One region of the Streptomyces sp. NPDC088147 genome, then DNA from elsewhere that is predicted to be linked to it. Evidence: riboswitches for the same ligand, from Rfam matches in the RefSeq annotation. Region 1 holds a riboswitch; each other region holds the start of a gene.

Region 1 (3,217 bases):
CGGCTCTGGTCGGTGTCGCACAAGCACGGCTACGTCACCACCTCGGACTTCGTACGGGGCCGGTTCGGCTCGAAGGGCCTGTCGCTGGCGGTCGCCCTCACCGGCATCCTCGCCACGATGCCGTACATCGCGCTCCAGCTCGTCGGCATCCAGGCGGTACTGGACGTGATGGGCGTCGGCGGCGGCGAGAACACCCACTGGTTCATCAAGGACCTGCCGCTGCTGATCGCCTTCGGTGTGCTCGCCGCGTACACCTACTCGTCGGGGCTGCGGGCGCCCGCGCTGATCGCCTTCGTCAAGGACACGCTGATCTACATCGTGATCGTCGTGGCGATCATCTACATCCCCATCAAACTGGGCGGGTTCGACGACATCTTCGCCAAGGCGGGCGACGCCTTCGCGCAGACCAACCCGGCGACCGGCCAGCCACGCGGCTCGCTCGCGCCGGGCGAGGCCGGGCAGTGGGGCTACGCCACGCTGGCGCTCGGTTCCGCGCTCGCGCTCTTCATGTATCCGCACTCCATCACGGCGACGCTCTCCAGCCGCAGCCGTGAGGTGATCCGGCGCAACACCACGATCCTGCCGCTGTACTCCCTGATGCTGGGTCTGCTGGCGCTGCTCGGCTTCATGGCGATCGCCGCCGGGATCAAGGTGGACAACGGACAGCTGGCGATCCCGCAGCTCTTCGAGACGATGTTCCCCGACTGGTTCGCGGGGGTGGCCTTCGCGGCCATCGGCATCGGCGCGCTGGTGCCTGCCGCCATCATGTCGATCGCCGCGGCGAACCTCTTCACCCGCAACATCTACAAGGACTTCCTCAAGCCGGACGCCACGCCCGAGCAGGAGACCAAGGTCTCGAAGCTGGTCTCCCTGCTGGTGAAGGTGGGCGCGCTGGCCTTCGTCCTGACCATGGACAAGACGGTCGCGATCAACTTCCAGCTGCTGGGCGGGATCTGGATCCTCCAGACGATGCCGGCGCTGGTCGGCGGCCTGTTCACCCGCTGGTTCCACCGCTGGGCGCTGCTCGCGGGCTGGGCGGTCGGCATGATCTACGGCACGGCGGCGGCGTACGGCGTGGCCAGCCCGACCCAGGCGCACTTCGGCGGCTCCTCCAAGGAGATCCCCGGCCTGGGCGAGATCGGCTACATCGGCCTCACCGCGTTCGTCCTCAACCTGGTGGTGACGGTGGTGCTCACCTTCGCCCTGCGCGCGGCCAAGGCGCCGGAGGGCACGGACGAGACGAGCCCCGCCGACTACACCGCGGACGCGGGCGATCCGGGCGTGAAGGCCGAACTGCCGGCCGCGACCGCGGGCGGCCCCGGAGGCCACTGACGGGTTGTCGTACGGCTCGACGGGCCGCCGGATCCCTTGCTACGAGGGGGATCCGGCGGCCTTTCGCTTGTCCGCGCGGGCCCGAACGGAATGACGCACGACACAACATCTGGGGGGTGGCACCCGAGCCAGCCCCCACATGTATGCTCGACCTCGCTGTCACGCAGGGGAATCCGGTGCGAATCCGGAACTGTCCCGCAACGGTGTGATGTGGTGTGCTTTGCCGTACCCACGAGTCCGAACACCTGCCGACAGTGCGTCCGATTCGACCGAATCGGACGCCGAGACGTCCGGGCCTCGTGGATGGGCCGGTGGGCGCCGTACGCCGTGCTGCCCGCATCCGGGCCGTGCGCTCCGTACCGCGAGAACAAGCCCGCTCCCCTTCCCGACGGCCCAGAGCCGAGCGAGGGAGAGCACCACGTGACCATCGCGCCAGCCGATCCGGCTTCAGGCATCTCCGAGGCCGCCGCGCGGGCGGCCGACGGACCCGGGACCGCACTGCTGCGGACCCTGACGGACCTGACCGCCGATCTGCCCGACACCGACCCCGGAAGAGTCGCCGCCGCCGCGCTGCGCGGCCGCAACGCCCGGTCGGACGAGGCCGAGCTGCGCGCGCTCGCCACCGAGGCCGCCGCGGGGCTCATCTCGGAGGACCCCGCCTACTCCCGGCTCGCGGCGAGGCTGCTGACCCGCACCATCGCCGACGAGGCCGCGGACCAGGGCGCCGTGGCGTTCTCCGCGTCCGTCGCCGTCGGCCACCGCGAGGGCCTGATCGCGGACCGTACGGCCGCCTTCGTCACGCTCCACGCCGACGTCCTCGACGCGCTCATCGACCAGGATGCCGACGACCGCTTCGGCTACTTCGGGCTGCGGACCCTCTACAGCCGCTATCTGCTCCGCCACCCGATCACCCGCCAGGTCATCGAGACCCCGCAGCACTTCATGCTGCGCGTGGCCGCAGGACTGGCCGAGGACGAGAACGCCCGCGCGCTCGACGAGGTCGCCGCGCTCTACCGGCTGATGAGCCGGCTGGACTACCTCCCCTCCTCCCCCACCCTCTTCAACTCCGGTACGCGCCACCCGCAGATGTCCTCCTGCTACCTGCTGGACTCCCCGCTGGACGAGCTGGACTCGATCTACGACCGGTACCACCAGGTGGCGCGGCTTTCGAAGCACGCGGGCGGCATCGGGCTCTCGTACTCCCGTATCCGCTCGCGCGGTTCGCTGATCCGGGGCACCAACGGGCACTCCAACGGCATCGTCCCGTTCCTGCGCACCCTCGACTCCTCGGTCGCGGCCGTCAACCAGGGCGGCCGGCGCAAGGGCGCCGCCTGCGTCTACCTGGAGACCTGGCACGCGGACCTGGAGGAGTTCCTGGAGCTGCGCGACAACACCGGCGAGGACGCCCGCCGTACACACAACCTGAACCTCGCGCACTGGATCCCGGACGAGTTCATGCGCCGGGTCGAGTCCGACGGCGACTGGTCCCTCTTCTCCCCCGCCGACGTGCCGGAACTGGTCGACCTGTGGGGCGACGCGTTCGACACGCGCTACCGCGAGGCGGAGGCCGCGGGACTGGCGCGCAGGACCATCCCGGCCCGGGAGCTGTACGGCCGGATGATGCGCACCCTCGCCCAGACCGGCAACGGCTGGATGACCTTCAAGGACGCCTCGAACCGTACGGCCAACCAGACCGCCGAGCCCGGCCGCGTCGTCCACTCGTCCAATCTCTGCACGGAGATCCTGGAGGTGACGGACGACGGCGAGACCGCCGTCTGCAACCTCGGCTCCATCAACCTCGGTGCGTTCGTGCTGGCGTCGGGGGACATCGACTGGGAGCGGCTGGACGAGACCGTCCGTACGGCCGTGACCTTCCTCGACCGGG
Region 2 (3,217 bases), on a different contig from region 1:
CCAGCGCCATGAGCAGCGCGGTGCCGAGGGTGAGGACGACGCCGGGCAGGAGCAGGGTGGACCACCGGGCGCTGCCGAGGCCGCCGAAGGTCCAGTAGACGGCTTCCTGGAAGTGCTCGGGGCGTGCCGAGACGATCAGGATGAGGGTGGTGAGCGCGGAGAGGATGTACGAGACGGCGACCCCGGCGAGGACGAGCCGGCCGCCGGTCATCGTGGAGCGCCGGCGCGCCAGCCCGTACACCAGCGCCAGTGCGAGGAGCGAGCCGGCGAAGGCCGCGGCGGGCATGGCGACGGTGGTGGTGATCCCGCCGCCGATGCCGAGGACCATGACGAGCACGGCGCCGACGGACGCTCCGGAGGAGATGCCGAGGAGGAAGGGGTCGGCGAGCCGGTTGCGTACGAGCGCCTGGAGGACGGAGCCGACGACGGCGAGCCCGGCGCCGACGATCACGCCGAGCAGCACGCGGGGCAGCCGTACGTCGAGCACGATGGTCCGGAAGGGGCTGGGGTCGGCGCCGCCGGTGAGGATGGTGATGACCTGGCCGGGCGGGATGCGTACGGAGCCGAGGGCGAGTCCCGCGACGACGGCGGTGGCGAGCGCGGCGGCGAGGCAGCCGAGCACCAGGGTGTAGCGCAGCCGCCCGTGGCCGGGCGGGGTGGTCCTGGTCATGGCCGGGTTACTTGACGGACTCGGGGTGGAGCTGCGCGGCGAGCCGTTCGATGGCGTCGGGCGCGCGTACGCCGAGGACCACGTCCGAGAGCGGCATGACGGCGAACCGCTTGTTCCTGACGGCCGGTACGTCCTTGAGGACGGGGTCCTCCAGCAGCCGCTTCTTCTTCTGGGCGACGGTGGTGGAGCCGTAGTCGTAGATGACGATGACGTCGGGCTTGCGGGCGACGACCTGTTCCCAGGTGGCGTCGCCGAAGGACTTGCCGAGGTCGGCGAAGACGTTGCGGCCGCCGGCGCGGGTGATCAGTTCGTTGCCGATGCCCGTGCCGCCGGCGGTGAAGGCGGTCTTGTCGCCGCTGTCGTAGACGAAGACGGAGAGCGGCTCGACGCCCTTGAGCAGGGCGGCGGTGTCCGTGACGGTGGTGCGCGCGGTGGCGATCCACTTCTCGGCGCGGTCGGGGACGCCGAAGGTGCGGCCCGTTTCGCGGACCTCCCGGTAAACGTCGTCGAGGGTCGCCCTGCCCTTGGGGCAGTTCTCGACGTTGAGCCGGGTGTGGATGCCCGCGGACTGGAGGTCGTCGCGGCCGCGGCCGTCCTTGGCGGCGAAGGCGCTGGCGTAGCCGCCGTAGACGAAGTCGGGGTTGGCGGCGAGGAGCCGCTCCTTGGAGGGGTACTCCTCGGCGAGGACCGGGACGCTCTTGTACGCCTTCTCGTAGGCGGGGAGGATCCGGTCGTCCAGCCAGGCGGTGCCGACGAGGGACTTCTCCAGGCCGAGCGCCAGCATCACTTCGGTGACGTGCTGGTTCATGGTGACGACGCGCTTCGGCGGCGCCTGATAGGTGGTTTTCACGCCGCAGTTGGTGACGGTGTACGGGAAGCCGGGCGCGGTCGCCGCGGCCGGGGCGCCGTCCTTCGCGTCCGTGGAGGTGGCGCCGCCGCAGGCGGCGAGCGGGAGCAGTACGGCGGATATGGCGGCGGACGTGAGCGCACGGCGGCGCCGGGACAGCACAGACACGGCAGGGCCTCCTCCGGGGGATTTCCGCGTCCCCTGGCTGGTGGGAGAAGGGCGGCAGGTCAGTTCCTGGCTGCCAAGCTGGGCTTGGTCACAGTGGCGGGACCGCGCCGGATTCACACCGGCTTCCTGATCCCCGCCGCCTCGGTTCGGCGCTCAGTGTGTCAGACCTGGTGAGCGCCGCGACGGGCGCCTCGGCCGATCCCGGCCTCGGTCGGTCCCGGGCCTCAGACGATCTCGACGTCCTCTTCCGTGACCTCGCCCTCGACGATGCGGTACGAGCGGAACTGGAAGGGGCCCGAGTCGTCGTGGTCGGCGGTGGAGACGAGGACGTAGTGGGCGCCCGGCTCGTTGGCGTATGTGATGTCCGTACGGGACGGATACGCCTCGGTCGCGGTGTGCGAGTGGTAGATGATCACCGGCTCTTCGTCGCGGTCGTCCATCTCCCGGTAGAGCTTGAGCAGATCCGCCGAGTCGAACTCGTAGAAGGTGGGCGAGCGAGCGGCGTTGAGCATGGGGATGAACCGCTCGGCCCGGCCGGTCCCGGCGGGACCCGCGACCACGCCGCACGCCTCGTCGGGATGGTCGGCGCGCGCGTGCTCGACGATCTTGTCGTGCAGGGCCTGGGTGATGGTGAGCATGGAGAAAATATAAAGGGACGAGTACGGCCCCTGGATCCGGGAGGGAGTTTCCCGGTTTTTCCAGGGGCCGTCGGGGTCTCGGCGGATTCACTCCGCGGAGGCGTACTCCGGGGTGGAGTCGCCGGCCGTGGTCCGCGGGGCGCGGCGCTTGAGGTACTGCCAGCCGATGAGGAGACAGACCGCCCAGACCGCCCCCACGTAGAGGGAGACCCGTGCGTCCTTGTCGTACGCGATCAGACAGGTGACGAGGGCGAGGAAGCCCGCCGCGACCCAGCTGAACAGCGAACCGCCGGGGGCGGGGAACGAGGAGGCGGGCAGCAGGCCCGCCCGTACCCCGCGGCGGTAGCGGATATGGCTGATGAGGATCATCATCCAGGTCCAGATACCGGCGGCGGTGGCCACGGATGTCACATAGCCGAAGGCCTTCTCCGGGACGATGTAGTTGAGGACCACGCCGATGCCCATGAGGGCGACGGAGACGGTGATGCCGAAGGCCGGGGTCTTGCGGGAGTTGAGCTTGCCGAAGAGCTTGGGCGCCTCGCTGTTGGCGGCGAGGTCGCGGAGCATCCGGCCGGTGGAGTACATCCCCGAGTTGCAGGAGGAGAGCGCGGCGGTCAGCACGACGAAGTTGACGATGCCGGCCGCGAGGGGGATGCCCATCGTCTCGAAGGCGTGGACGAAGGGGCTGGCGCCCGCCGAGAACTCGGTCCACTTGACGACCGCGAGGATGACCGACAGCGCGCCCACGTAGAAGACGATGATGCGCCAGGGCAGCGTGTTGATCGCCTTGGGAAGGGTCTTCTCCGGGTTCTCGGACTCGCCCGCGGTGACGCCGACCAGTTCGACGGCGAGGTAGGCGAACATGACGCCCTGGAGGGTCATCAGGCTGGAGCC
Region 3 (3,217 bases), on a different contig from region 1:
TCGAGGCGGATGCCGCAGGCGGCGCAGCGGTACTCGTCCTGCGTGGGCCGGAGCGGTGTGGTTTTTACCGTTCCGCACGCGGAGCACTGCCGTCCGGTGGGTGCGTGCCGGTCGGTGGTCACGACGGTGCCTCCGTACCAGGCCGCCTTGCACTGGAGCTGCCACCGGGCAGCGCCGACTCCCGTGTCGGCGAGGGCGCGGTTGCGGGTGCTCCGGACCTTCGCCGGAAGCTGGGGGGATCCGTGCTGTGCGGTTTGCTGGACGTCCCAGCCTTCGACCGCGATGACGGAGTGGGCGTGGATCAGGCGTGTGGTGGCCTTGGCGATGAAGTCCGCGCGCAGGTTCCGGACGCGGGCGTGGAGGCGGCCGATACGGCGGGTGATTCCGTCCCGGCGGACTGATCCTTTCCGGGAGCGGGCGAGGGCCTGCTGCGCGCCCTTCAGACGCTTCAAGTGAGCTTCGAGGCTACGGGGGTTGGGGATGGTGGTGCCGGTGGAGAGGGTGGCGATGTCGCGGACACCGAAGTCGATGCCGAGCGGGCCGCCGGAGCGCTGCCGCACGGACGGGGCGGTACGGATCTCACGGACGCGTGCGACAGTCAGGGAGACGAACCAGCGGCCGGACGAGTCACGGGAGACGCTTCCGCGTACGATACGGGCCGCCGGGACCGCGCCGGTTGCTTTGCAGGCCGAGCACCTGTCGGACCTTCCCGCGGCGGCGGCCGGGACCCTGCCCATCGTGTCGCAGGCGGGGCAGGGCACCTCGTCCTTGCGCAGAAGGCGGCCGATCTTGCGGGTGGACTCGAACGTCTTCACCGTGCCGATCCTGGGAAGCCTGATGTGCTTGCCGTCGACGATCTGCAGTCCACCTCCGTGGAGCTGGAAGGAGTCGCGGACGCGGCCTTTCCGTTTGAAGCGGGGACGGCCGACACGGCGTGCTCCGCTCTTGCGGGCCTTGAAGAACCTCTTCCAGGCTTCGGCCGCGTCCCGCAGGGCGGCCTGGTACGTACCGGAGTAGTTGTCCGCGACCCAGGCGACGCCGACCGTGGTGGTGCCGGTTGCCCGGTCGGTCCACTCGGTGGTGTCCTTCCATACCGTCCACGCCTTGCACAGATCGAAGTGTCCGGGGATGCGGGTAGCTGGTTCTCCGACTCCCGCGGCCTTTTCGGCGGCGTAGGCGTCGAGCGCGTCAGCGGTGCGGGCGATGCCCCAGTTGTAGGCGAAGCGGGCGCCGCCCGCATGGGAGAGGAAGGCACGCTCCTGCCTGGGAGTCGGGTCCAGGGCGTATTTGTACGCTTGCTGGACAACGCAACGTTCGACCGGCATGAGAAACCTCCTTGTCCGTCCTGTCCTGCGGTTTTCCGCGCGAACCGCACGCTGCGGGATGCGGATGTGGTCAGTGCCCGGCCGGGAAGATGACCGGCTGTCGACAGGGAGCGTGTGGGGCCCGGACGGACCGGGCTGCTTCAGCCGCCCCGGTCCTCAGGTTCGTGCGCGGCGCCGAGGTGTCGGCGTAGATCGCGCACCGGAAACGGCCGGAGCGGTGATCACACACAACGGGGTGAGAGCCAGACCGAGGGCGGCCGTGGCCGCGAGAGTACGGCGGACAGATATCAGGTGCACGGAAGTGCCTTCCTGGTGTGGGACGTCTGCCGCCCAGACCGCACCCGACAGTCCGCCGCCACCGTCCATGCGCAAACCGCGCGGCGGGGCGCAGCAGACCGGAGCTGCGGGCTTCGCGCTGCAGACCATGACAGTGGGAAGCGGTGCACGTCACGCGCCGGGTGTTCCGACTCACGGCCCGGACGGGCCGCATACGGTTGCAGGTCAGCGCCGGATTCCCACCGGCTTCCCCCAGTCACGCACGCATTCAGTTGTCGCTCCGGATACCGAAGTCACCGCATGCTACGGCTGGTTGACGGATTACCACCAGACCCAATCGCGGGAGGGCAGGCCCCGGAGGGGGAAGAGGGCCTCGTACATCTTCGCGCGCCACTGGGCCGCGACGCTGTCCGGGTACCGTTCCGCCGCGACACTGTCCGGGTACCGTTCCAGAGTCGCTGGTCCCACCCCGGCGAGGGGCGGTCACCTCCACCGCGCCGGCAGCGCACTCCTTCGGGCCCGTCCTCACCGAGGGCCTGACGTGTCGTCCCGGCCGCTATCCCCGCATTCTGACTCCAGCCCGGCCGCGCAGCTCACGCCGGGCACGTCGCTTCGCTCGATTTGCCCCGGCGGTGAGCCCGTCATATCGTAAATTTCAATCAGGGGGAGATCGTGGTAGCCGGGCATTCCCGTGTCATTCCCGCAGGCTCCGCCGGCCGGTTACGTGGGCTGCCTTGAAGCATTGATCCCAAAATCAGGGAGCTATCGCATGGCCAGCCGACACAGCCACACCGTGACCCGGGTAGACGTTTCCACGGGAATTTCCTACGACGACTTCGTGAACGCATTCGAGAAAGCGGCGCCCGCGTTCGATCCGGGATCGATGGAACGCATTGCCGAAACCGGGGGCAGTTGGGACGACGTTCGCGCCGCGATGGCCGTGAGCGCGCCCAATGACCTGGTCCGCTACGCCCGGATCAATGGCACCTCACTGTTCAGTATCGCAGGACACAACACCAGGTCGATGGAGTACTTGACCGGCAATCACGTCATCGCCGAGACCATGTTCCGTCATGATCCGAAGGCGCTCCTCTATGCGCCCTTGCGGATGCTGGTGTACAGCGACGGCGACGGCAATGCGGTGTTCAGCATGCATCGACCAAGCGACGAATTCGGCAGTCTCGGAATTCCAGAGGTGACGAAAGTCGGGGAGGATCTGGATCGCATCGTGGTCAATCTGCTGCGGGTTTGCGGTGTCGATGCTTCGCAGGAATTCGCCCGGCACTCGGAGTAAGTTCAGAGAGCGGGCCACCTCCAGAGCGTCGTTCGAAGTCGAGGCCGATGGACGACAAACCCTTCTGTTTACGCCATTAGATCCAGCCCCGCCCTTCCATCCATAACAAGGACGCGGCCCGCAAGGAACAGAGCCACGCCCAGTCCACCGGCTGCCCCCGCGATCTGCCGCACCGTTCGCTCTCCACAACCGACCGGCGGGGTCAGTCAGTTGAGGCCGGCGAAGGAGCGGAAGAGGTGTTCGGCGAAGGCAGGGTCGTGTTGGTTGTCGACCAGGTGCTGGATGTACCCGCTGGGGTCCAGGCGCGCTGTGGTCAGGGTGC
Region 4 (3,217 bases), on a different contig from region 1:
CCGGCTCCGCCGCCAGCGCGTCCACATCGGTGAAGTTGGACATCAGCGGTACGGCGCAGACCGCGACCCGCAGCACGTCCTCGCCGTACGGGGGAGCCGCGGGCGACTCGCGTACGGCGCCGCGCATCGAGACGCGCAGCCCGTCCTCCTCGTCGATGCCCAGACCGTGCCGATACGGCAGTACGCCGAGCGTGGACCGCCCCGTGAGCCCGCGGAGCATCTCCAGGCCCGGTTCGAGCAGCGAGACGTCGCCCCGGAACTTGTTGACCAGATAGCCCGCGATCAGCTCCTGGTCCTCGGGGGACAGCAGCGCGGTCGTCCCGAAGAACGAGGCGAAGACGCCGCCCCGGTCGATGTCCCCGACGACCACCACCGGCAGCCGCGCGGCCCGCGCGATGCCCATGTTCACGATGTCGGTACGGCGCAGATTGATCTCGGCGGGACTGCCGGCCCCTTCGCAGATCACGGCGTCATAGGTGTCGCGCAGCCGCTCCAGGCAATCCAGGACGGGACCGAGCAGGGCTTCCCGCCCCTGGTGCGGCTTCCCGGGGGACGCCCCTTGGGAGGTCCCGAAGAAACCCCTGGCGCTCATTTCCCCCACCGGCCGCCCCATCAGCACCACTTGGCTGCTGCGGTCGCCGCCGGGCTTCAGCAGGACCGGGTTCATCAGCGCCGTCGGTTCGATCCGGGCGGCCTGGGCCTGCATCGCCTGGGCCCGGCCGATCTCCGCGCCCTCGCGCGTCACGAACGAGTTCAGCGACATGTTCTGCCCCTTGAAGGGCGCGACCTTCACGCCACGGCGCACCAGCCAGCGGCAGATCCCCGCCGTGACCACGCTCTTGCCCGCGTCGGAGGTCGTGCCGGCTATCAGCAGCCCCCCGCCGCGCCCGCCCCCGCTCATCCGCGCCCCCTTCGCCCGGCCCCGCGGCGCAGCGCGCGCTGGGCGAGTCCGTACCCGAAACGGCCCGCCACACAGACCGCGAGGGCGGCCCCGGTCACCCGGCGCGACAGCCGTACGGCCCGCTCGATGTCCGCCGTCCCGACCGGCCGGCCCTCGCCGTTCAGCACCGGCCTGTGCTCCACCCGCCCGCCGTACGCGAGCGTCCCGCCCAGCCGTACGCCCAGCGCGCCGGCGAACGACGCCTCCACGGGGCCCGCGTTGGGGCTCGGATGCTTACGGGCGTCCCGCCGTACCGCCCGCAGGGCCGCGCCGGGATCGCCGCCGACTCCGCCGGCCAGCGCACCGGCGAGTACGGCGGTCAGCCGGGCGCCCGGCCGGCCCACGACATCGTCGAGCCGGGCCGAGGCCCAGCCGAACCTGCGGTACCGGGGCGAGAGATGACCCACCATCGCGTCCAGCGTGTTCACGGCACGGAATCCGGCGAGCCCCGGCACCCCCGCCACCGCCCCCCACACCAGCGCGCCGACGACCGCGTCGGAGGTGTTCTCGGCGACCGACTCCACCACGGCGCGCGCGATCTGCTGTCCGTCGAGCGCCTGCGGGTCGCGGCCGCACAGATGCGGCAGCCGCTCCCTGGCCCGTTCGATGTCCCCGGCGGTGAGCGCCGCGCCGATGGCCCGTGCCTCCCGTCCCAGGGAGGTGCCACCGACCACGGCCCAGGTGGTGGCGGCGGTCAGCGCCACGGACGCGGTGCGGTGGTCGCGTACGCCCCGGGCGGCCAGCGCCGCGATTCCGGCGGCGCCTCCGGCGCACACCACGGTGTGCAGTGCGCCCCATCCCCGGTGGTCGCGCCACAGCCTGCGCTCGACGGCCGTCGCCGCCCGGCCGAACGCGGCGACGGGATGGCCCCGGCGCGGATCGCCGAACAGCAGATCGCCCAGGAGGCCCACGGCGGCGCCGTAGGCGAAAGCACGCTCGGCGGGCCGACCCCGGCCGCGCACGACGGCCGAACGGCGGCCAGACATGGCGAAATGTCCTCACTCAGGGTCCGCGCCCCGGCTCGACGTGATGCGGCGGCGAGAGTTCCTGGCTCCTGGAGACGTGGCTCGCAGTGACAGTGGCGGGACCGCGCCGGATTCGCACCGGCTTCCTCTTCTGCCGTCGTCAATGGCCCCGGAAGTCCACCACGCAGCGCAAACACCCGTCAACTCATCCCTGACCAGCGACGGGACAGTGTGCCGAGCCCCACACGCCACCCCCGCCCCACGAGCACCGAAGAACCGGCCCGGCGCGTGAACCGGCCCGGCGCGTGAACCGGCGTGGCGCGTGAACCGGCCCGGCGCGTGAACCGGCGTGGCACATGAACCGGCGTGGCACATGAACCGGCCCCGGCGCGTGACGGACGCGCCGGGGCCGGCCCGGGTCGAGGTGGCGCGGCCGTTCCGGCCGCCCGGCGGTCAGGCGACGATCAGATAGATCCCGTACGCGACGGCCGCCACGCAGAGCGCGAAGCAGGTGTACGCGCCCGCGCGGGCCAGTGCCACGGATCCAGTGGCCCCCTGCGCGCTCGCCGACTCCTGCTTGGCGAGGCCCACGATGCCGAGGGTGAACAGGCCCACGAGGGCGACGGTGGCCACGAGGCTGACACCGAAGACGGAACCGAGTGCTGCCCAGTCGATGTTCATGCGGTTTCTCTTCCTTACACCGTGGCGGTTCGCGCGGGCTCGCCCGCGGCGTCCGTGGAGCCAGGGGCCGGGATGGTGGTCGACAGTTCCTGCGCGGCACCGGTCGTGGGCGGCGGGGTGACGGCCGCGATGGCGGCGGTGACGACGCCCGCGGGCTCGGTGGTCCCGGCGCCTTCCGTCGCGCCGGCGGCTCCGGCCTCGTTCTCGTTCACGTTGGTGTGGTCGACCGGCCGGCGGCGCGAGGCGAGCCAGATCGCCCCGGAGATCGCGACCAGCAGGACGGCGACGACCGCGACGCCCCAGGTGCCCTGGCCGGTGAGGAACTCGGCCCCGGCGGCGACCAGGCCCGCGGCGGGCAGGGTCAGCCCCCAGGCGATGAACATCCGGCTGGCGGTCGACCAGCGGACCACACCGCCCTTGCGGCCGAGGCCCGCGCCCATCACGGCGCCGGAGCAGGACTGGGTGGTGGAGAGCGAGAAGCCCAGGTGCGAGGAGGCCAGGATGACGGTCGCGGCGCTGGTCTGGGCGGCGAAGCCCTGCTGCGGCCGGAGATCGGTGAGGCCGGTGCCCATGGTGCGGATGATGCGCCAGCCGCCGAGATACGTACCGAGCGCGATCGCCACTCCGGCGG

What was found. A riboswitch is a leader RNA that binds a small molecule or an ion and turns the genes downstream of it on or off. The one in region 1 is predicted to bind cobalamin.
Region 2: it holds a riboswitch for cobalamin, as region 1 does, so the genes downstream of both, ACIOGX_RS05850 (ABC transporter substrate-binding protein) here and ACIOGX_RS36035 (ribonucleoside-diphosphate reductase subunit alpha) in region 1, are expected to answer to the same signal.
Region 3: it holds a riboswitch for cobalamin, as region 1 does, so the genes downstream of both, ACIOGX_RS35320 (RNA-guided endonuclease TnpB family protein) here and ACIOGX_RS36035 (ribonucleoside-diphosphate reductase subunit alpha) in region 1, are expected to answer to the same signal.
Region 4: it holds a riboswitch for cobalamin, as region 1 does, so the genes downstream of both, ACIOGX_RS10555 (cobalamin biosynthesis protein) here and ACIOGX_RS36035 (ribonucleoside-diphosphate reductase subunit alpha) in region 1, are expected to answer to the same signal.

Annotation. Positions count from the first base shown of each region.
Region 1 covers NZ_JBIUSY010000014.1:73,424-76,640, reverse strand. The annotation lists gene mctP (monocarboxylate uptake permease MctP) at 1-1,332, shown strand, start outside; cobalamin riboswitch at 1,459-1,600, shown strand; gene ACIOGX_RS36035 (ribonucleoside-diphosphate reductase subunit alpha) at 1,753-3,217, shown strand, end outside.
Region 2 covers NZ_JBIUSY010000002.1:109,366-112,582, reverse strand. The annotation lists gene ACIOGX_RS05855 (iron ABC transporter permease) at 1-670, opposite strand, end outside; gene ACIOGX_RS05850 (ABC transporter substrate-binding protein) at 678-1,676, opposite strand; cobalamin riboswitch at 1,725-1,857, opposite strand; gene ACIOGX_RS05845 (Mov34/MPN/PAD-1 family protein) at 1,910-2,323, opposite strand; gene ACIOGX_RS05840 (amino acid permease) at 2,411-3,217, opposite strand, start outside.
Region 3 covers NZ_JBIUSY010000013.1:40,431-43,647, reverse strand. The annotation lists gene ACIOGX_RS35320 (RNA-guided endonuclease TnpB family protein) at 1-1,325, opposite strand, end outside; cobalamin riboswitch at 1,761-1,896, opposite strand; gene ACIOGX_RS35315 (DUF302 domain-containing protein) at 2,371-2,895, shown strand; gene ACIOGX_RS35310 (NAD(P)/FAD-dependent oxidoreductase) at 3,102-3,217, opposite strand, start outside.
Region 4 covers NZ_JBIUSY010000002.1:1,208,612-1,211,828, forward strand. The annotation lists gene ACIOGX_RS10550 (cobyric acid synthase) at 1-901, opposite strand, end outside; gene ACIOGX_RS10555 (cobalamin biosynthesis protein) at 898-1,926, opposite strand; cobalamin riboswitch at 1,959-2,102, opposite strand; gene ACIOGX_RS10560 (hypothetical protein) at 2,359-2,586, opposite strand; gene ACIOGX_RS10565 (inorganic phosphate transporter) at 2,601-3,217, opposite strand, start outside.